2 regions of the Pseudomonas sp. m6p genome follow, and region 2 is predicted to be linked to the other one. Evidence: riboswitches for the same ligand, from Rfam matches in the RefSeq annotation. Region 2 holds a riboswitch; the other holds the start of a gene.
What was found. Region 2 has a riboswitch for cobalamin ahead of cobO (cob(I)yrinic acid a,c-diamide adenosyltransferase). Riboswitches for the same ligand answer to the same signal wherever they lie in the genome.

Region 1: another riboswitch for cobalamin. It lies ahead of cobW (cobalamin biosynthesis protein CobW); the one in region 2 lies ahead of cobO (cob(I)yrinic acid a,c-diamide adenosyltransferase).

The regions. Positions count from the first base shown of each region.
Region 1 is NZ_CM147084.1:2,809,566-2,820,900, forward strand. Features, by position in the region: gene ACYZUM_RS12915 (TerC family protein) at 1-1,176, opposite strand, end outside; gene ACYZUM_RS12920 (phospholipase D-like domain-containing protein) at 1,556-3,202, opposite strand; gene ACYZUM_RS12925 (vWA domain-containing protein) at 3,359-4,090, opposite strand; gene ACYZUM_RS12930 (magnesium chelatase ATPase subunit I) at 4,018-5,016, opposite strand; gene cobN (cobaltochelatase subunit CobN) at 5,181-9,029, opposite strand; gene cobW (cobalamin biosynthesis protein CobW) at 9,033-10,103, opposite strand; cobalamin riboswitch at 10,202-10,414, opposite strand.
Region 2 is NZ_CM147084.1:1,051,743-1,063,077, forward strand. Features, by position in the region: gene purM (phosphoribosylformylglycinamidine cyclo-ligase) at 1-22, opposite strand, end outside; gene ACYZUM_RS04960 (DUF2066 domain-containing protein) at 397-1,449, shown strand; gene ACYZUM_RS04965 (AI-2E family transporter) at 1,481-2,554, shown strand; gene hda (DnaA regulatory inactivator Hda) at 2,774-3,478, shown strand; gene ACYZUM_RS04975 (C40 family peptidase) at 3,704-4,318, shown strand; gene ACYZUM_RS04980 (C40 family peptidase) at 4,539-5,075, shown strand; gene ACYZUM_RS04985 (PQQ-dependent sugar dehydrogenase) at 5,208-6,521, opposite strand; gene ACYZUM_RS04990 (hypothetical protein) at 6,588-7,172, opposite strand; cobalamin riboswitch at 7,337-7,567, shown strand; gene cobO (cob(I)yrinic acid a,c-diamide adenosyltransferase) at 7,649-8,260, shown strand; gene ACYZUM_RS05000 (cobyrinate a,c-diamide synthase) at 8,257-9,657, shown strand; gene bluB (5,6-dimethylbenzimidazole synthase) at 9,654-10,304, shown strand; gene cbiB (adenosylcobinamide-phosphate synthase CbiB) at 10,301-11,209, shown strand; gene cobD (threonine-phosphate decarboxylase CobD) at 11,202-11,335, shown strand, end outside.

The sequences.
Region 1 (11,335 bases), 1.8 Mb from region 2:
CTCCAGCGCATTGAGGATCGAATAGCTGTCGAGCAAGTTGATGGTCTTGCGCGCCAGATGTTCCAGGTTCGGCTCAATGCCGCTCAGGTACTCCTTGAGCAATTCCTTCTTGTGCACGAAGCCCAACGGTTCATCCACAGCACCGTTGCGAATCAGCGGCAGACGTGAATACGACGAGTGCATCAATTTTGTGCGAATCGTCTCGGCGTCGTCAGCCAGATCGATGGTGTCGACGTCCGCGCGTACGGTCATCAGATTACGAATCGGGCGTTCGGCCAGTTGCAGCACACCACTGATCATCACCCGCTCGCGACGGTCGAACAGTTCTGCACTCGGGGCTTCGCCGTCATCCAGCAGGTCGGAGATTTCCTCGCCGACCTCCTCCACTTCCAGCTTGCGCCCGCCCAGCAAGCGCATCACAGCATGGGCCGTGCGCTCACGTAGGGGGCGCAGGCCTTGCATCGAGCGTTTGCGGCGGGCCCGGGCGATCTGGTTGAACACCTCGATCAGGATCGAGAAGCCAATGGCCGCGTACAGATAGCCTTTCGGGATGTGGAAGCCCAGGCCTTCGGCCGTAAGGGCGAAACCGATCATCATCAGAAAGCCCAGACACAGCATGATCACCGTCGGGTGCGCATTGACGAAGCGGGTCAGCGGCTTGCTCGCAACGATCATCAAACCGATGGAAATGATCACCGCGATCATCATCACCGCCAGTTCATCAACCATGCCGACGGCGGTAATGACCGCGTCCAGCGAGAACACCGCATCGAGCACCACGATCTGCGCCACGATCGGCCAGAACAATGCGTAAGCCGCGTTGGTCGAGCGCTGGCCGACGTGGCCTTCAAGCCGTTCGTGCAGCTCCATGGTGGCTTTGAACAGCAGGAACACACCACCGAACAGCATGATCAGGTCACGGCCGGAAAAGCTCTTGCCGAACACTTCGAACAACGGCTGCGTGAGGGTGACCAGCCAGGAAATGCTCGCCAACAGGCCCAGACGCATGATCAGCGCCAACGACAGGCCGATGATCCGCGCACGATCGCGCTGATGCGGCGGCAGTTTGTCCGCCAGGATCGCGATAAACACCAGGTTGTCGATACCCAGCACCAGCTCCAGCACGATCAAAGTCAACAAGCCTAACCAGGCCGTGGGATCCGCTAACCATTCCATAAAATGTCTCGATCTCTCTTCAGTGAATTCAGGCTGCCGGGCACGGCAAAGTGCAACGCGAAGGCTCTGAGGCCGCGTTGTCAACGATAGTCGGGAGGCGGAAAACCGGATGCTGCGAGTGCGTCAAGACCGCGCCATGGCGCGAGGAGAAGGTACGACTGGGAGGCTCCAAGAGGGTGTTCATGCAAATCCTGAATGAAAAATGGCCTTGGAGCGTACAGGCTCTGACGACAATTCCTACAGAGCGAAATCATTTCAAAATCTGTATCAACGACCACTGCCCCCCCTGTAGGAGCTGCCGCAGGCTGCGATCTTTTGATCTTGACCTTAAAAAACAAAGTCAAAAGATCGCAGCCTTCGGCAGCTCCTACAGTGGCTGTCATCGTCCGGCAAAGCGCAACCGCGACAATTGCCGCAAATCCCCCGCCACGTAGTAATCGTTGGTCCAGCTGTCATCCAGCGCCAACGGACTCACCTGCTTCAGCTCGAGTTTTTTCGCGAAATAGCGGAAGCGGTAATGCTCATAAAACCGCAGCAATTCCAGACCATAGCGATCAGCCAGATCGGTGTCGCCGCGAATGATCAGGTAGTTTTCATCATTGCCGTTACTGGCCGAAGTGCTGAGGTTGTGGCTGCCGCTGATAATCGTCGGCCTGTCGCTGGTGAAGTCGACGACCACCGCTTTGGTGTGCACCAGCAGGTTGCCCTTCTGACCTTTCATGTTTTCCTTGAGCCAGCCTTCCAGACCGGTGTTAAGCAACGCTGTGGCGGCGAATTCGGCGGTGCGATCGGCGTGAAACCCGGTAATGCGGCTGGCGGTGTTCTGCAGACCGTAACGCAGAATGTCGTCATGGGGCTGACCAAGCAGCGCGTTGAGAATCGCGTCCGGCAAGGTGAATGCCGTGACAAACAGCACATCCTTTTTCGCCGCTTCGATGATCTCGACGAACTCGCGTAAGTCGGCACCACCGCTGCGTGGTGAGAACCCGGCGAACAGCGTTTGCGCAGGATCCATCGGGTTGTGTTCGGTGATCCAGTTGCGTGTGGCTGCGACATCAGCAGGGTTGGCCCAGACCTCATCGAACGTTTGCAGATAGGCAGTGGCAATCGTCACATCGTCGAGCGTATGCACCACATTGGCCTGGCGATACACGCCATTGGCGGTGAAATTGGTGCTGCCGCACAGCACCGCCTGCGGTTGACGCTGACCGACGCCATCGACCCGGCTGAGGACGATGAATTTGTCGTGGAAAATGTTGTGAGTGACCCGGCCCCGCTTGTTCGCCGCTGGTAATTGGGCAAGGTTCGCTTCGTTCAGGGTCGTATCGGAATCATCAGGCTGGGCGTGGTACAGCACGCGCACTTGCACCCCCCGCGCGAACGCCGCGTTCACGGCATCGATGATCGCCTGCAACTGATACTCGTAGATCGCAATGTCCAACGCCCACTGCGCGTCCACAGCCCGCTCGATGAAGCCCAGCAATCGCTCCAGCAGTCCGTTCTCCAGCCACAGGCGCGCCGCGCCGGGCCAGGCTTCGATGGGCAGATTCTTGTTGGCGCTGATCTGTGCGTCGAGGTCGGGAAATTTGCGCTGAAACGCCTGACTGGCAGCCACGGCGCGATTGAAGATCACGCTCTGATTGGCCGGGTGGCCGTCGTCACTGGTGATGCTCAGCTCCAGCGATTCGCCCAGTAGCGGCGCGTCCGCCGTGCCGTAGGCCAGGTGCACGCGATAGTGCAGGGTCGTGCCCGGGTTGACGGCGTAATCGGCCCAGCGGAATTTTTGCAGCGGTGCCTTATCACTGGGCGTGGCGTGATATTGGGGAAAAGTGTGAGCCTTGCCGGGAAACGTCAAGCTGTTGAACAGGAACAACCACGGTTTGTCGCCCTGTTGCTTTTCGATGGCAAACCCGAGCAAGCCTTTGCGTCGCGGTTCAGCCAGGTCCATGGCGAGCAGCACGCCGTTGGTGCCGGCGTAGGCTTTGACGCGAAAATCGTCCTGAGGATTGGCGACCAGTACCCGCATGATTCACTCCTTGTGATTGGGCTGGGTGGAGCATAGAGCAGCGCTGCGATTTTTGGTGATCCCGCATGATCCGAGGCGATGCCTTCGCGAGCAGGCTCGCTCCCACAGAGCAAGCGGTGTTCACCAACCTTGCTCGCGAAGAGGCCCGCTCAGACTTCACACATCATCGATATGCCGATATTCCGCATTCAGCACCGCCGCCAATTCCCGCACCCGCGCCAGACGGATCGGCCCCCGCTCGATGTCGATCAGCAACCCCGGACACTCCAGCGGCAGCAGCGGTGGCAAGGTTTTCAAACGTCCGTCCGTGACCAGCAACAAGCGTTGCTGCTCGGCCGGAAAACGCTTTTGTCGCTGCATCAGCCATTGCTGCGCCTGCGTCAACGCCGCCACCAATGGCGTGCCGCCGCCCGCGCCCAGTGTCTCCAGCCAGGTGCGCAAGCCACTTGAAGCCTTCAATCCTTGCACCTGCCATTGCGGCGCGCTGCCACTGGCGGTCAGCAAGGCCAGTCGCGCCCTTTGTCGATACGCATCATCAAACAATTGCGCGAGCAAACCCTTGGCATCGCTCAGTGCCTGATGCCGACGCGTCGAAGCCGACGCATCGACGATCACCAGCCATAACTCATGGGGAGCACGAGTGCGCAGCTGGAACTGCAAGTCCTCACGGGTTTGCGGCCGGCCGTTGAGCAGCGTCCCCGGCCAGTTCACCAGACCGCTGCGCGCAGCGTGGCGCTTACCCTGGCGTCCGTGGTCGAGTCGTCCGGCGCGGGGTCTGGCATTCGCCCCCGCGTCGGATCGGGGACGAATGCCGGTTACTTTTTTGGCCAGCTCGGCACTTCGCGGCGTGCGCCAGTCGTCAGCGCCGGAGCAGGCATGTCGCCCCATTGCCCCTGCCCCTCGCTTGGTTCAGCCTGGGTGCTGGTCTGGTTCTGCGCAGGTGGTTGAAGGCTGGGCGAAGTGGACTCACGACGGCGATGACGCAGGGCAAATTCCGCCACGGCGTCGATGTCCTGCTCGGCAATCGCTGCAGCGCCGCGCCATGCTGCGTGCGCACGGGCCGCCCGCAGCCAGACCAGATCGGCACGCAAGCCATCGACGCCGGCGGCAAAGCAGCGCTCGGTGATGCTTGCCAAAGCATCGTCATCCAGCGCAATGCGCGCCAAGGCGCAGCGCGCCTGTTCGCAGCGTTCGCGCAGCGCTTGCTGCTCGGCTTCCCACTGCGCGCAGAACGCCTGCGGGTCGCTGTCGAAATCCAGTCGGCGGCGGATGATCTGCCCGCGTTCAGTCGGCGCGGTGTGACCGCTGAGGGCGACGTTCAGGCCAAAACGGTCCAACAGCTGCGGGCGCAACTCGCCCTCTTCCGGGTTCATTGTGCCGATCAACACAAACCGTGCCGAATGCCGATGCGAGATGCCATCACGCTCGACCAGGTTGGTGCCGCTGGCCGCCACATCCAGCAGCAGATCAACCAGATGATCGGGCAACAGATTCACTTCATCGACGTACAGCACACCGCCGTCGGCCTTGGCCAGCACGCCGGGAGAAAACTGCGCACGACCTTCACTCAGCGCGGCATCCAGATCGAGGGTGCCGACCAGACGTTCTTCGGTGGCGCCCAGTGGCAACGTGACGAACTGACCGCTGGCCAGCAGATCGGCGAGGCCACGGGCCAGAGTCGACTTGGCCATTCCGCGTGGGCCTTCGATCAGCACACCACCGATTTTCGGGTCGATGGCAGTGAGGTACAGCGCGAGTTTCAAGTCATCGGCGCCGACCACGGCGGAGAGCGGGAAATGCGGGATGTCGGTCATCTTCAATACTCGGTCATGGTCGGTGATCTTTCGAAAATCGTTGGGAGCCACGTTGATCCCTGTGGGAGCGAGCCTGCTCGCGAAAGCGGTGTGCCAGCTACAAAAATACTGTCTGACACGACGCCTTCGCGAGCAGGCTCGCTCCCACAGCGTGAGGCGGTATGTCAGGTGTCTTCTTCTATATCCAGCAGCAGGTTTTCCAGTGCTTCTTTATACACGCCGGGTTCCTGCCACATCCCACGTTGTTGCGCTTCCAGCATGCGTTCAGTCATGTCGCGCAGGGCATGCGGATTGTGTTCACGAACAAAATCGCGGGTTGCCGGGTCGAGCAAATAGGCGTCGGCCAGCAACGCATACTGATGATCGTCGATCAGTTGCGTGGTGGCGTCGAAGGCGAACAGGTTATCGACCGTCGCCGCCAGTTCAAACGCCCCTTTATAGCCGTGACGTTTGACCCCGTCGATCCACTTCGGATTGGCCGCCCGCGAGCGGATCACCCGATTGAGTTCTTCTTTCAGGGTGCGGACTTTCGGCAGATCCGGCTGGCTGTGATCGCCGTGATAACTCGCCGCCGCTTCCCCGCGCAGGGTTTCCACCGCCGCGAGCATGCCGCCCTGAAACTGGTAATAGTCGTTGGAATCGAGCAAGTCGTGCTCGCGATTGTCCTGGTTCTGCAACACCGCCTGCACCTGGCTCAGGCGCTGGACGAACTGTTCGCGCGCAGCGGTGCCCTCATCCGCCCCACCATAAGCGTAAGCGCCCCAGTTCAGGTAGACCTCGGCCAGATCCTCACGACTCTGCCACAAGCGACCGTCGATCGCGCCCTGTACGCCCGCACCATAGGCACCGGGTTTGGCGCCGAAGATCCGCCAGCCGGCCTGACGCCGCGCCGCGTCGGCATCCAGCCCCGATTGCAACAGCGCCTCGCGCTCGGCACGCACCTTCGCCGCCAGCGGGTTGAGGTCATCCGGTTCGTCCAGCGCCGCCACCGCTTGCACGGCAGCGTCGAACAGACGAATCAGGTTGGCAAAAGCATCGCGGAAAAAACCCGAGACCCGCAGCGTGACGTCGACCCGTGGCCGGTCGAGCAGGCTGAGCGGCAGAATCTCGAAATCATCGACGCGCTGACTGCCGGTGGCCCACACCGGGCGCACGCCCATCAGCGCCATGGCCTGGGCGATGTCGTCGCCGCCAGTGCGCATGGTCGCGGTGCCCCACACGGACAGGCCGAGCTGACGCAGGTGATCGCCGTGATCCTGCAAATGCCGCTCGAGAATCAACGTGGCGGACTGGAAGCCGATGCGCCACGCGGTGGTGGTCGGCAGGTTGCGCACGTCCACCGAGTAGAAGTTGCGCCCGGTGGGCAGCACGTCGAGACGGCCACGGCTGGGCGCGCCACTTGGGCCGGCGGGGACGAAGCGGCCGTTGAGGGCGTCGAGCAGACCGCGCATTTCGGCGGGGCCGCAGGCGTCGAGGCGTGGGGCGATGACTTCGCGCAGGTTTTCAATGATCGCGCTCACTTCAGCCCAACACGCCCCTTGTGGGAGCGAGCCTGCTCGCGAAGGCGGTGTATCAGTGAACGATGCGTTGGTTGACGCGCCGCCTTCGCGAGCAGGCTCGCTCCCACAGGGACTGCCCAGTGCTTGGGCGATCAGGTGGGTGGCGAACAGTTCGAGGCGTTCGCGGGTGTCACCGGCGGTGCGCCAGATTTCGTCGCTGACGCTTTGCAGCTCCGCCGGGCGCGGGCCGTTCCACGGGTCGGCAAGTGCGCAATCCAGCGGATCAAACCCCAGCTCGAAGGCCTTGGCCAACGCCCGCAGCAGACTCGACTGCGCGCCTTTGCCGTCACCACGCGGAATGCGCAGCAAAGCCAGCAAGGTATCGATGCGCAAACGTCCGGTCGGCGATTCGCCAAAGATGTGCAGGCCATCGCGAATCTGCGATTCCTTCAGATCACACAGGTAGGTGTCCAGCCGCGGCAGCCAGATCGCGGCGTCGGCGTCACTGTCCAGACCGGCGTCGAGTTGCAGTTCGCGATCGATCTGCGTCTCGCGCACCAGTTGCAGAATATCGCGTTGCAACTCTCGCGCACGACGCGGATCGAGCAGTTGTGCCTCGTAATATTCGTCGGCCAACAGTTCCAGATTGCGCAACGGGCCGTAGGTTTCGGCGCGGGTCAGCGGCGGCATCAGGTGGTCGATGATCACCGCTTGCGTGCGCCGTTTGGCTTGCGCGCCCTCGCCCGGGTCGTTGACGATAAACGGATAGATGTTCGGCAGCGGCCCGAGCAGCGCGTCCGGCCAGCAACTTTCCGAAAGGCCGACACCCTTGCCCGGCAGCCATTCGAGGTTGCCGTGCTTGCCGACGTGAATCACCGCGTGCGCACCGTAGGTGTTGCGCAGCCAGAAATAGAACGCCAGATAGCCGTGCGGCGGCACCAGATCCGGGTCGTGATACACCGCACTTGGATCGACCTGATAACCGCGCGCCGGCTGAATGCCGACGAAGGTCAGGCCAAAACGCAGCCCGGCGATCATCATTCGCCCGTCGCGGCACATCGGGTCGTTTTGCGGCGCGCCCCAGCGTTCCAGCACGGCCGCGCGATTGGCCTCGGGCAGCGCATTGAACATCGCCAGGTAGGCGTCCATCGCCAGACTTTGCTGACACGGACGCAGGTCGATGCTGTCGAGGTCGTTGCTGACTCCGCCGAGTAATTGCTGGATCAACGCGGTGCCGCTGTCCGGCAACTCAGCCGTCAACGGAAAGCCTTCGGTCTGCAACGCGCGCAGGATATTCAATGCCGCCGCCGGCGTGTCGAGACCGACGCCATTGCCAATCCGACCATCGCGGGTCGGGTAGTTGGCGAGGATCAGCGCAATACGTTTTTCCGCGTTCGGCAACCGCGCCAGATCGCTCCAGCGTCGGGCCAGTTCAGCGACAAAATCCATGCGCTCGGGTTGCGCCCGGTAGCAGACCACGTCGGACTGACTGCGCTCGCTGCGCCAGGCCAGATCCTTGAAGCTGATCGGCCGGCTGATGATGCGCCCGTCGAGTTCCGGCAAGGCAATGTGCATCGCCAGATCTCGTGGCCCCAGCCCCTGTTCGCTGTCACGCCAGCCCGGCTCGTTGTCCTGGGCGCAGATCGCCTGAATCACCGGAATATTGCGCCGGAACGGCCGCAGGTGCGGCGCTTCCGGGCTGGATTGCGCGAAGCCGGTGGTGTTGAGGATCACCGCAGCTTCGACCTCATCCAGCCAGTCCTCGACCACCGACAGGCAGCCGGGTTCTTTCAGGCTGGCGACGGCGATCGGCAACGGATTGAGCCCCGCCGCCTGCAAGCGTTGGCAGAACACGTCGATGAACGCGGTGTTCGCCGCTTGCAAATGCGAGCGATAAAACAACACCGCCGCCACTGGTTGACCGGGCAGCCAATCGGCTTGCCAGTCGCTCAGTGCGGCGGTGTTTTTCTGTGGGTGGTAAATCGCCGTACGCGGCAGCGCCTGCGGCTCGCCCCAGGTGTAGTCGCGCGACAGCCAGCGGTTGGCCAGGCAATGGAAGAAGCCCTGCGCATTGCCCATGCCGCCCTGACGCAAAAACTGCCAGAGACGGTCGCGATCTTCGGCGGGCACGGTGCTCAGGTCGCTGAGTTCCGGGTCGGGACGGTCATCCCCCGGTACCAGAATCACCTGCACGCCGCGCTCGGACAATTCCACCAGACGCTCGACACCGTAACGCCAATAGGCGATGCCGCCGTGCAACGAAATCAGAATGACCTTGGCGTGCCGTAGCACCTCATCGACATACAGATCGACCGAGGCGTGATTCTGCACCTGCATCGGATTGGCCAGGCGCAGGCTCGGGTAATCCTCAGGCAGTTGCTGCGCCGCTTCGGCGAGCAGCGCCAGGCTGGAATCGCCGCTGCACAGGATCACCAGCTCGGCGGGGGTTTGTCCAAGGTCGGCAATGTTGTCATCCGACACGAAACCGCCGGGCTGGGTCCTGAGCAGGTGCATGGCTTAAACGCTGAGCGCGGCGCGCAGTTGCGCTTCGAGTTGCGCGGCGTCGAGCTTCTGGCCGATCAGCACCAGACGAGTGACACGCGATTCATCAGCGCCCCACTGGCGGTCGAAGTGCTTGTCGAAACGCGTGCCCACGCCTTGAATCAACAGACGCATCGGCTTGTTCGGAATCGCCGCGAAGCCCTTCACACGCAGGATGCCGTGCTTGACCACCAATTGCGTCAGCGCGTCGAGCAACAGGCTTTCGTCGGCTTGCGGCAGTTCAATGGAGATCGAATCGAAGGCGTCGTGATCGTGGTCATCGTGATCGTCATCACCGTCGTGGTGGTGATCGTGATGGCTGTGGCGGCTGTCGATGTGTTCTTCGGAACCGGCACCGAGACCGATCAGCACGTCCAGCGGCAGGCGACCGTTGCTGGCTTCGATGATTTTCACCGCTGGCGGCAGTTCTTCAGCGACTTCAGCGCGAACGCGAGCCAGATCTTCGGCGCTGGTCTGATCGGCCTTGTTGAGGATCACCAGATCGGCGCTGGCCAGTTGGTCGGCGAACAGTTCGTGCAGCGGCGATTCGTGATCCAGATTCGGATCGAGTTTGCGCTGGGCATCGACCTGATCCGGGAACGCGGCGAAGGTACCGGCGGCCACGGCCGGGCTGTCGACCACGGTGATCACCGCGTCCACGGTGCAGGCGTTGCGGATTTCCGGCCACTGGAAGGCTTGCACCAATGGTTTTGGCAGAGCCAGACCGGACGTCTCGATCAGAATGTGATCGAGATCGCCGCGACGGGCGACCAGTTCGCGCATCACCGGGAAGAACTCTTCCTGCACTGTGCAGCACAGGCAGCCGTTGGCCAGTTCGTAGACGCGGCCGGTGGCTTCTTCTTCGGTGCAGCCGATGGTGCATTGTTTGAGGATCTCACCGTCGATTCCCAGCTCGCCGAACTCGTTGACGATCACCGCGATACGGCGGCCCTGAGCGTTGTCGAGCATATGGCGCAGCAAGGTGGTTTTGCCCGAGCCGAGGAAACCGGTGACGATGGTGACGGGGAGTTTGGCCAGTGTTTTCATCGGATGCCCTTTGGCAAGGTGGCGGGCATACGGGACGAGATCCGCTGCGAGCGTGCGCGCGGAAGAATTCGCCACCGGATCACCCCGCCCGGTTGTAGTGAGAAATCTGTCACGAGGCAGGTCTCCTGGCTGACGGTGTTCAGGCCTTGGGCCTGGCATTCGCTGCGCCTTCCCGCGGGCTCAGTGGATTGAGCTGGCAGTGGCGTGGCAACGAACTTCACCGTTCACAGTTGCGGGGGCAGCCGCGGCTTTGACCGCGTTCCCTTCTTAGCTTCAGCGTGGGCCGAAGAACCTCGAAGGTGCAAGGCTACGCATGGGTTGAGGATGGGTCAATGTTTGGATTGGGGGCATATCCGTTGCTGCGGGGGTTGCTGATTACGGTTTCGCCGTTGCGGCGGGTCACTTTTGCCAGACCTCGGGTTACGGGATCTGGTTTTTTTTGGATTGGGGGCATATCTGTTTCTGCGGGTGTCGCCGCTGGCGGTTTCGCTCTTACAGCGAGTCACCTTTTCCAGACGCCGAAAAGGTAACCCAAAAGGCTTTGCCCCGGCGTACGGCACTTCGCTGAGGCTCAGTGTTCCCTCCCTACGGTGTCCATCCGGGGGCATCGCCTACGGTTTGCTTCGCTGCACCTCCTCTCGATGTATGCGGCTTCGCCGCATGGCGCTGCGCGCCTACCCCCGGATGGACACCTTCGCTCGGCCTGCCGAAGGGGCTGAAGATCAAAAGCCAAAGCCAAAGCCAAAGCCAAAGCCAGATCAAAAGATCACAGCCTTCGGCAGTTCCTACAGGGATTGGGTGTATTCAGTTAGGAATTTGGTCGGCTGTCAGGCCGCCATCGCTGGCAAGCCAGCTCCCACAATTTAATTCGTGCACACCCCATGCGGCGAAGCCGCCCCACTCAACACGATGAGCGTTAGCTCGAGTAAAGCTTTTGATCTCAAGGCCCGTCGGCAGGCTGAGTGGAGGGATTTATCCGGGGTGGGAGCGCAGCGACCGTTTGGCGCAGCCAAACACAGCGAGAGGAGGTGCAGCGAAGCAAACCGTAGGCGCTGCCCCCGGATGAATCCCGCAGCGAAGGAACCCGAGCCCAAGCGAGGGCCGAACGTCAGGGTAAAGCCCTTTGGTTACTTTGGGGCTTTTGCCAAAGTGACCCGCCGTAAGGGCGGAACCCTAAGCGGCCGTTACCGCAGCAACGGATCCACCCCCAAAATTGACTAAATTCCCCAACC
Region 2 (11,335 bases):
TCAGGGAGGGTTGCTTGCTCATGATCCAGGCCTTTAGGGGAGGGGATTCAGGGGTAACGACCGAGTTCAGCGGGAACATCGAAATCGAGAGGGCGATGGCCTTACGCGAATTTCGGGGTGCCCGGCTGTTGCCGGTCTGCGAAGGCGCGCGATTTTATCAGGCTTGAGGGGCAGCGGCCATCCTCGCGCCGACGGGCAGGGGCATAATCAGCGGAAATTTTTTGCAATTGTGCCGGGTGGCTGCCTGTATAAGGTGTACCGATTAACCGTCTATCGTTATCCCTGTGCAAAAACTTACCGCCGCCGTGTGAATGTTTTGCGATGGCAGATTGTCACAGCCTTGCTTAACCGGTTCACGCGGCCTGTTCCAGCCGCTCCTGTCGACGGGAATTTTCCATGCGTTTTTGTAAATTGTTGGTTGTGGGTTTTTTGTCCGTGGTCAGCCTGGCGAGTCATGCCGAAAACCTCAGAGGTCTCTATCAAGTGCGTCAGCCGGTCAGCAGCCAGGCGCCGGAAGAGCGCGATCGCGCCACGCAGGCGGCGCTGGATACGCTCGTATTGCGCCTGACCGGCGACCCGAAGGCTGTGCAGAATCCAGGACTGGCGACGATTCGCAAAGACCCGCAGCAGATCATCAGTCAGTTCGGTTTTGATGCCGGGCCACCGGAAGTGCTGAAAGTCGATTTCGACCCGGCCACCACTGAGCAGGCGCTGCGTCGTGCGGGATTGTCGTTGTGGGGCGCGAGCCGGCCGTCGATCCTGAGTTGGTGGCTGAACGATTCGACTGAAGGTTCGAGCCTGGTCGGTGACGGTCAGGCAGCGGCGGCACCACTGCGTGCGGCGGCTCAGCATCGTGGTTTGCCCTTGCGTTTGCCGCTGGCTGATTTGAGTGAGCAACTGGTGGCCACCGCGCCAGTGCTGGATGGCACCGATCCCGCACCATTGCGCGGCGCTTCGGAGCGTTACGGTGCGGATGCCTTGCTGGCGGTGCATGCGCACGAAGAGGGTGGGCAGTGGCAGGCCAAGTGGCATCTGTGGCTGGGCGATCAGAAAGAGGCCGGCAGCGTGCAGGGTGCCGATCAGGCTGGCGTGGCCGATGCGGTAATGCTGGCGGTAGCGGAGCGTCTGGCGCCGCGATTTGTCGCCAAGCCTGGTGCTTCGGGCCAACAGACCCTGGAAGTGCAGGGCATGAATCTTGAGCATTACGCCACACTGCTGCGGTTACTCGAACCGTTTGGTGTGCGTCTGCAAAGTGTCGATGGTGATCGCATCGTGTATCGGGTCAACGGCAGTGCCGATCAGTTGCGCGCGCAGTTGTCGTTAGCGAAGTTGCAGGAGCTGCCGGCTGAAGCGCCGGCGCCCGTGCCGGCGCCACAACCGGCTGTTGTCGGTGCAGCGCCGGTTGCCGCGCCGGCCCCTGCGGCATCGTCGTTGCGGTTTCGCTGGTAAGTCTTTCCTTATATAGAAGCAGGAGTGATACATGGCCGATACGCGGCGTTGGTTCTGGCTCGGTGGGGTGGTCCTGCTTTGCGCGTTTGTCTGGTTGCTGCACCCGATCCTCACGCCGTTTCTGGTGGCGCTGCTGCTGGCGTACCTGTTCGATCCGCTGGTGGATCGCCTTGAACGACTCGGACTGTCCCGCACCTGGGGCGTGATCGCGGTGTTTGCCTTGTTCACCCTGATTGTCACCACGTTGTTGCTGGTGTTGGTACCGATGCTCGCCAAGCAGTTGTTGCGCTTGTACGAACTGGCACCGCAGATGCTCGATTGGCTGCAGCACACGGCGCTGCCGTGGGCGCAGTCGAAACTGGGCCTGTCGGACGGTTTCTGGAAGTTCGACAAGGTCAAGGCTGCAATCAGTGAACACATGGGGCAAACCACTGACATCGTCGGTGTGGTGCTGAGTCAGGCCACGGCTTCAAGCCTGGCGCTGATCGGCTGGCTGGCGAATCTGGTGTTGATTCCGGTGGTGAGTTTCTACCTGCTGCGTGACTGGGATGTGATGATGGCCAAGATCCGCAGCCTGCTGCCCCGTGACCGTGAAGAAACCATCGTCTCGCTCGCGGGTGAGTGCCACGAGGTGCTCGGCGCGTTCGTGCGCGGGCAGTTGCTGGTGATGCTGGCGCTGGGCGTGATTTACGCAGCGGGTCTGATGATCGTTGGGCTGGAACTGGGGCTGTTGATCGGCCTGATCGCCGGTCTGGCGGCCATCGTGCCGTACATGGGCTTTGTCATCGGCATTGGCGCGGCGCTGATTGCCGGCTTGTTCCAGTTCGGTGGTGATCTGTATCCGATGATCGGAATCGTGGCGGTGTTCATGGTCGGGCAGGCGCTCGAAGGCATGGTGCTGACGCCTTTGCTGGTGGGTGACCGGATCGGTCTGCATCCGGTGGCGGTGATTTTCGCGATTCTGGCCGGCGGCGAGCTGTTCGGCTTTACCGGTGTGCTGCTGGCATTGCCGGTGGCGGCGGTGATCATGGTGCTGGTGCGTCACGTGCACGATTTGTACAAGGACTCGGATATTTACAGCGGGACCGATGAGCCCGAGTTGTAATCCGATCACGGGCGGCCCGGCATTGTGCCGGGTTGGCCCGGGTTTTGCGGCGGGTTCGTTCGATACCGCGTCAGAGAAACTGTCATAAAACCAGCGTGTTAACGCAAACCTTTGATTTTGCTTGGGGTCTGTCGCATTGTGCGCTCAGCTTCACGGGTATAAACTTCGCAAACATTACACAGAGGCCACTAACGGTTCCTTGAGAACTGTTCAGTCAGCATGAAACCGATTCAGCTGCCCCTAGGTGTGCGTCTGCGTGACGACGCCACCTTCATCAACTACTACCCAGGCGCCAATGCCGCTGCACTCGGCTATGTCGAGCGCCTATGCGAAGCCGACGCCGGTTGGACCGAAAGCCTGATCTACCTGTGGGGCAAGCACGGGGTAGGGCGTACGCATCTGTTGCAGGCGGCTTGCCTGCGCTTTGAGCAGATGGGTGAGCCGGCGGTGTACCTGCCGCTGGCCGAATTGATGGATCGCGGTATCGAAATCCTCGACAACCTTGAGCAGTACGAACTGGTCTGCCTGGATGACTTGCAGGTGATTGCCGGCAAGCCGGACTGGGAAGAGGCGATGTTTCATCTGTTCAACCGCTTGCGTGACAGCGGTCGGCGTTTGCTGATTGCCGCTTCAACCTCGCCACGCGAGCTGCCGGTGAAACTGGCTGACCTCAAATCGCGCCTGACGCTGGCGCTGATCTTCCAGATGCGCCCGCTTTCCGATGAAGACAAATTGCGTGCCCTGCAATTGCGTGCTTCGCGTCGCGGCCTGCACCTGACCGATGAAGTCGGACACTTTATTCTGACCCGCGGCACCCGCAGCATGAGTGCACTGTTCGACCTGCTCGAACAGCTGGATCAGGCCTCGTTGCAGGCGCAACGCAAGCTGACAATTCCGTTCCTGAAAGAGACCCTCGGTTGGTAGTCAGCCCTTGAAATACGAGGCTTTCAGCACGTTTCGACATATTTCAGGCGCCAGAAAATCCGCGTTTCCGCAACGTATGCAGACCGCGTATCGAGTCAAATGGGCTTAAGCGCTTAGATGTAAACGAGAAACCGGGAAGTCACAAAAAGATCGATTGAATTTGCAAATGAGGCCGATAGCGGGCATAGTCTCGGCTTCTTTACAACTTCAGCCACGGTCGTGCCCATGCTAAATCGCTTCGCACCCCTCGTGCCTCTCGCACTCGTCACCCTGTTGTTCGGTTGCGCTGCTCATTCTCCAGTTCAAGAGCAGCCTCAGCAGGTTAAAAATTCTGCCACTGCCCAGTCTTCCGTTACTTACCAGGAAGAGCTGGACACCGAAAAAGAACTCTCGGACTTCAACAAGAAGCCGTACGAGCTCCCGGTTCTGGCCGACAGTATCCTTGAACGCGGCATGTCCCTGATCGGTACCCGTTACCGTTTCGGCGGCACCTCTGAAGCCGGTTTCGACTGCAGCGGTTTCATCGGTTACCTGTTCCGCGAAGAGGCCGGCATGAATCTGCCGCGCTCCACCCGTGAAATGATCAACGTGGATGCGCCTCTGGTCTCGCGCGGCAACCTTGAGCCGGGCGATCTGCTGTTCTTCGCCACCAACGGTCGTCGCGGTCGTGTAAGCCACGCCGGGATCTACCTGGGTGACAATCAGTTCATCCACTCCAGCAGTCGTCGCAGCGGCGGTGTTCGCATCGACAGCCTGGGTGACAGCTACTGGAGCAAGACCTTCATCGAAGCCAAACGCGCGCTCGCGATGGCTCCGACCGTGGTCACCGCTCGCAAGTAATTCCCCCGTTGTCGCCACGTCCGTGGCGACAAGAACGGTGCCCGGCAAGGGAGTAGACCTAGACTTTACAAGGTGAAGTTAAAGTCTTACTTGAAGTTTGCCGCGTAGCCGCTAGAATCCTGTATCTATATTGATGGCAAACCGCCTGCGTGCTCCGCAGGCGGTTTTGTTTCTGTCCATTCGGCAGAGAAAGCCGCAGCCAGATCAGGATGTTCTGCTTATGACGATGTCGGCCCGCCTCACATTGATTTTCTTCGCAGCGCTGCTCAGCGCCTGCGCCAGCCGCACCCCGCCGCCTGCGCCCGTGGTACGCGCTCCGGTGGTGTTCGGGCCCTCCCAAGCTTTTTCGCCCGCTGCTGAAGACGTGCTGTTTCGCGCGCTGGGCCTGGTTGGCACGCCCTATCGCTGGGGCGGCAACACGCCAGACTCCGGGTTTGATTGCAGCGGTCTGATAGGTTTCGTCTACCGCGATGCCGCCGGCATCTCCCTGCCGCGCTCCACCCGCGAGATGATCGTGATGCAGGCGCCGAATGTGGGCAAGGAAGGGTTGCAGACCGGCGACCTGATCTTCTTCGCCACCAACGGCGGCTCTCAGGTCAGCCATGCGGGGATCTACGTGGGGGAAGGTCGCTTCGTGCATGCGCCAGCAACCGGCGGCACAGTGAAGCTGGACAGCCTGTCGAAGGCGTATTGGCAGAAGGCGTATCTGAGTGCCAAGCGGGTGTTGCAGCCGGAGCATCTGGCGCATAACCCGTAGTAAAAATAGCAGCCATTCCAATGTGGGAGCGAGCCTGCTCGCGAAAGCGGTGTATCAGTCAACCCAATGGAGGCTGACACTACGCATTCGCGAGCAGGCTCGCTCCCACAGTTGTTTCAGGTCAGGCAAAAGTTACTTGGCGGACGAAACCCGCCAAACCTTGTTCCCCACATCATCCGCCACCAGCAAACCACCTTGCTGGTCGATTGCCACGCCTACCGGGCGGCCCAAAGCGTTCTCGTCCTTGTCGAGGAAACCGGTCAGCACATCCACCGGTGCTCCGTTCGGCTTGCCGGCGGCGAATGGTACGAAAATCACCTTATAGCCACTGTGCGGTTTGCGGTTCCACGAGCCGTGTTGACCGATGAACGCGCCTTCCTTGAACTGCGCCGGCAGGCTGTTGCCTTCGGCGAAGGTCAGGCCCAGCGAGGCAGTGTGCGGGCCGACGGCGTAGTCCGGAGCGATGGCCTTGGCCACCAGATCCAGATTCTGCGGCTTCACCCGCACATCCACGTGCTGGCCGTAATAGCTGAAAGGCCAGCCATAGAAGCCACCGTCCTTGACCGAGGTGATGTAGTCCGGCACCAGGTCGCTGCCGATTTCGTCACGTTCGTTGACTGCTGTCCACAGCGCGCCTGTGGTGGGTTCCCACGCCAGACCGTTGGGGTTACGAATGCCCGAGGCGAAGATCCGGTGATTGCCGGTGGCGCGATCCACTTCCCAGATCGCGGCGCGACCTTCCTCTTTATCCAGACCATTCTCGCCGACGTTGCTGTTCGAGCCGACGGTGACATACAGCTTGCTGCCGTCCTTGCTGGCGATGACGTTCTTGGTCCAGTGATGGTTCAGCGTACCGCCAGGCAGATCGGTGACTTTGATCGGCTGGGTCTTGATCTCGGTCGCGCCGAATTCGTAGTGAAAGCGCAGCAGGCGATCGGTGTCAGCGACGTACAAATCGTTACCGACCAGGGTCATGCCAAACGGCGAATTGAGATTTTGAAGAAACACCGTGCGGGTCTCGGCCACGCCGTCGTGATCGGCGTCGCGCAACAAGGTGATGCGGTTCGGGCTTGGCACGCCGGCACCGGCTTTGCCCATGACTTTCTTCATCACCCAGCCGCGAATACCACTGCTGTCATCCGGCTTGGGCGGCGCGTTGGTTTCCGCCACCAATACGTCACCGTTGGGCAGCACGTAGAGCCAGCGTGGGTGATCGAGGCCTTCGGCAAATGCAGCCACTTGCGTACCGGCTGCGGCGGTCGGTTTGCCACCTGCAGGCCAGCCGACCGCTGGGGCGATGTTCACCGTCGGGATCAGGGTTTTGTTCGGTTCAGGCAGTTTCGGTGACGGACCGGTGCCGTCGGAAACCTGCAGGCTGGAGGATTCACCGCAGGCGGCGAGCCCTCCGGCGAGAGCGATGACGAGAGCGAGTCGGGTTTTGCGCATTGCTGATCTTCCCTATGAATGCATGCTTAATCATAGAGGAGCTTGCGCACCCGATGGTTCAACCGCTCAACCGCGGGCCTCTTTGAACAGCACGGCGATGCCCGGATGATAGTTGCCCGCTTCGCTGCGCAACTTGCGGTAGGCGTAGGGGAAATACCAGGCCACGGCGCAGCAGTGTTCCTTTTGCAGGTCGTCGACCATGTCCTGCAGTTCTTCGGGGCTGGCACTGTGCTGGGCCTTCTGCGGGGCGACGAACAGACAGCCGAGTTTGAGGTCACTGGCGAAGCTGATGCGTTTGGCATCGCTGGTGATGTCCAGCAGGGCCTGAGTCAGGTTGAGGTTGTTGACCCGCGGCCAGCGCTGGGTGGCCTGAAGGTAGGCGCGGTCTTCGGCCCCGGCGATGAACAGGTCGGCGCGGGCATTGCGCTCGCCGTCCTCGTTCTGCTTGCGGGTGGTGGTATCGCAGAGGGTAACCAACTCGGCCATCCATGCCGCAGCGGAGAGCAAGCCGAGATTGGCTTTCTCGTCATGCCAGTAGGGTGTGTCGTTGTCACCGCGTACCGCGTTGTAACGGTCAATACAGTCAAACCAGCGTTCAAGCACCGGGCGCAGGAATTCCAGGCGCGGGTTGCTGATGATCATGCCTTGCATCGTCATCATCCTTATTGTTGTGGTGTGCTTTTTCAATCAAAAGCATGGCTCTTTGATATCACTTGTCTCAGTGTGGCACAAGATTGGCGTCAGATAATTGATCGGCGGCAGTTATTCGCCCGACGGCCCCCTCTTTAATTGACGCTCCATCCCCAACCCTCTAACCTTCGCGGCTTGTTTCAGGTGCTCTGTGACGCGTGTCGACAGAGTGAAACAGGGAAGCCGGTGAGGGTTGTCTTCAGGTGAAAGACGATCACGATCCCGGCGCTGCCCCCGCAACGGTAAATGAGTGAAAACTGCGCATTGAGCCACTGTGTCGACCGACGCGGGAAGGCGCGCAGTCAGGCGATTCGCCGCTCATGAGCCCGGAGACCGGCCTGATCCATCCAGCGGCATCACGGTGGGCGATGCCAGGCTTTTTGCCGTCTGTTCTTGTGCCTGCCCGCCGTTATCCAGCCTCAACGGAGAGCTCCCCCATGACCGATTCCCCCGAGCGCGACGAACGCCATCTGGCGCGTATGCAGCGCAAAAAAGCCGTGATCGACGAACGCATCGCCAATTCGCCCGACGAGTGCGGCCTGGTGCTGGTGTTGACCGGCAATGGCAAAGGCAAAAGCAGCTCGGCGTTCGGCATGCTTGCCCGTGCCATGGGCCACGGCATGCAGTGCGGTGTGGTGCAGTTCATCAAGGGCCGCAACAGCACTGGCGAAGAACTGTTTTTCCGCCGCTTCCCCGAGCAAGTGCGTTTTCACGTAATGGGCGAGGGTTTCACCTGGGAAACCCAGGACCGCCAGCGTGACATCGCCGCCGCCGAAGCTGCGTGGGCAGTGTCCCGCGAGCTGCTGCGCGATCCGTCGATCGGCCTGGTGGTGCTGGATGAACTGAACATTGCCCTGAAACACGGCTACCTCGATCTGGATCGAGTGCTCAGCGACCTGCAGGCGCGTCCGCCGATGCAGCACGTGATCGTCACCGGCCGCGCGGCCAAACCGGAAATGATCGAGATGGGCGACACCGTCACCGAAATGGGTATGCTCAAGCACGCCTTCCAGGCCGGCATCAAAGCGCAGAAAGGCGTCGAACTTTGAATCAACCACGTCACTGCCCGGCGGTGCTGATTGCCGCCCCGGCCTCCGGTCAGGGCAAGACCACCGTCACCGCCGCGCTCGCTCGCTTGCATCGCAATCAGGGGCGCAAGGTGCGCGTGTTCAAGTGCGGCCCGGACTTCCTCGACCCGATGATTCTCGAGCGCGCCAGCGGTGCGCCGGTGTATCAAATGGACATGTGGATGGTCGGCGAGCAGGAAAGCCGCCGCCTGTTGTGGGAAGCCGCCGCCGAAGCCGATCTGATCCTGATCGAAGGCGTGATGGGCCTGTTCGACGGCACGCCGTCCAGTGCTGATCTGGCGCGGCATTTCGGCGTGCCGGTGCTTGGTGTGATCGATGGCACCGCCATGGCCCAGACCTTTGGTGCACTGGCGCTGGGGTTGGCGCGCTATCAGCCGGACCTGCCGTTTGCCGGGGTGCTGGCCAACCGCGTCGGCACTTTGCGTCATGCGCAATTGCTCGAAGGCAGCCTCACCGAAGGTCTGCGTTGGTACGGCGCGCTGTCGCGGGAAACCGGGATCGAGTTGCCGAGCCGCCATCTCGGTCTGGTGCAAGCCAGCGAACTGAATGATCTGGACCTGCGTCTCGACGCGGCCGCCCAAGCGTTGGCCAGCAGTTGCGAGGTAGCGCTGCCACCGGCCGTGGAGTTCGCCGCGCCTGAAGTGATCCCTGCTGAGCCGCTGCTCGACGGCGTGCGCATTGCCGTCGCTCGTGACGAAGCCTTTGCCTTCACCTACGGTGCCAGCCTCGATCTGCTGCGGGCGATGGGCGCCGAGTTGAGTTTCTTTTCGCCGATCCGCGATACCCAATTGCCCGACGCCGACAGTCTGTATTTGCCCGGTGGTTACCCGGAATTGCACCATGTCTCGCTGGCGCGAAACACCGCGATGCTGGATGCGATTCGCGCGCACCACGCCGCCGGCAAACCACTGCTTGCCGAGTGCGGCGGCATGCTCTATCTGCTCGACGCGTTGACCGATGTCGAAGGCACCCGCGCCGAACTGGTCGGGCTGCTGCGCGGTGAGGCAGTGATGCAAAAACGTCTGGCGGCACTGGCACTGCAAGCGGTGGATTTGCCGGAGGGCTCGCTGCGTGGGCACACCTATCACCATTCCCTGACCAGCACCGAGCTGACGCCGATTGCCCGGGGCATCAGCCCGAATGGCGGGCGCGGGGCGGAGGCGGTTTATCGGGAGGGGCGGATGACGGCGTCGTACGTGCATTTTTACTTTCCGTCGAACCCGACTGCGATTGCCGCATTGTTTGCGCCAGATCTCAAGGCCGCCATCGCTGGCAAGCCAGCTCCCACAGTGGCCGGTGTCATGCCTGAAGAAACGCGATCCCCTGTGGGAGCTGGCTTGCCAGCGATGGGGCCATGACCGACAACGCCTATTCCGAGGCCGAACGCGCAGCCGTCTACCGAGCCATCGCCGAACGCCGCGACATGCGCCACTTCACCGGCGGCACGGTCGAGCCGGAGCTGCTGCGCCGTCTGCTCGAAGCCGCGCATCAGGCGCCCAGCGTCGGTCTGATGCAGCCATGGCGCTTCATCCGCATCAGCGATCGCGCCCTGCGCGGGCAGATCCAGAACCTCGTCGAAGAAGAGCGCGTGCGTACCGCCGAAGCCCTCGGCGAGCGCAGTGACGAGTTCATGAAGCTCAAGGTTGAAGGCATCAACGACTGCGCCGAAGTGCTGGTCGCGGCGCTGATGGATGATCGCGAAAAGCACATTTTCGGCCGTCGTACGCTGCCGGAAATGGACATGGCCTCGCTGTCCTGCGCGATTCAGAATCTGTGGCTGGCGTCCCGTGCCGAGGGGCTGGGCATGGGCTGGGTGTCGCTGTTCGAACCGCAGGCGCTGGCCGATCTGCTGCAGCTGCCGGCCGGGGCCAAGCCATTGGCGGTGTTGTGCCTGGGGCCGGTCAAGGCATTCTATCCGGCGCCGATGCTGGTACTCGAAGGGTGGGCGCAGGCGCGGCCGCTCAATGAGTTGCTGTACGAAAATTATTGGGGAGTGAGTCAATGAGTGTGGCGTTGTTGAGTGTCGCCGCAGTCGCGCTGGATGCGCTGCTGGGTGAACCGAAACGCTGGCATCCGCTGGTGGCGTTCGGCAATTTTGCCGGGCGCGTCGAGCGCCGTTTCAATGCGGGCGGACGTGGCTGGCGCAGTCACGGGGTCACCGCGTGGGTGATCGCGGTGCTGCCGCTGACCTTGCTCGCGACCGCGTTTTCCTGGGCGCCGTACGTCGGCTGGATCGTCGAGATTCTGGCGCTGTATTGCGCCCTCGGCATGCGCAGCCTCGGTGAGCATGTCGCGCCGGTAGCTGCCGCCTTGCGCGCCGATGATCTGGAAGAAGCACGCAAACGCGTCGGTTATCTGGTCAGCCGTCAGACCAGCGAACTGGACAGCACCGCCGTCGCCCGCGCCGCCACTGAATCGGTGCTGGAAAACGGCAGTGACGCGGTGTTCGCCGCGCTGTTCTGGTTTGTCGTGGCCGGTGCGCCGGGGGTGGTGCTCTATCGCCTGAGCAATACGCTCGACGCGATGTGGGGCTATCGCAACGAACGCTTCGAGCGCTTCGGCTGGTGCGCGGCAAAAATCGACGACGTGCTCAACTACATTCCGGCCCGACTGGTGGCGCTGACCTACGCACTGCTGGGCAACACCCGGCTCGCCTGGAAATGCTGGCGCAGCCAGGGCCCGCAATGGGACAGCCCCAACGCCGGTCCGGTAATGGCGGCTGGCGCCGGTGCGTTAGGCGTCGAACTGGGCGGACCGGCGATTTATCACGGTGAGCTGCATGAGCGTCCGCAACTGGGCGAAGGTGCGCCGGCGGATGCCGATTCGATTGATCGCGGCTGGCAATTGGTCCAGCGCGGGGTATGGTTATGGCTGCTGATTCTCTGCGTGGGGGCTGAATTCTATGCTTGAGCACGGTGGCCGGCTGCGCAAGGCTGCACTCGATTACGGGATTGCCGAGGCCAACTGGCTCGACCTGTCCAGCGGGCTTGCGCCGTGGCCGTTTGCGGTGCCGCAGATTCCGTTGCGCGCCTGGGC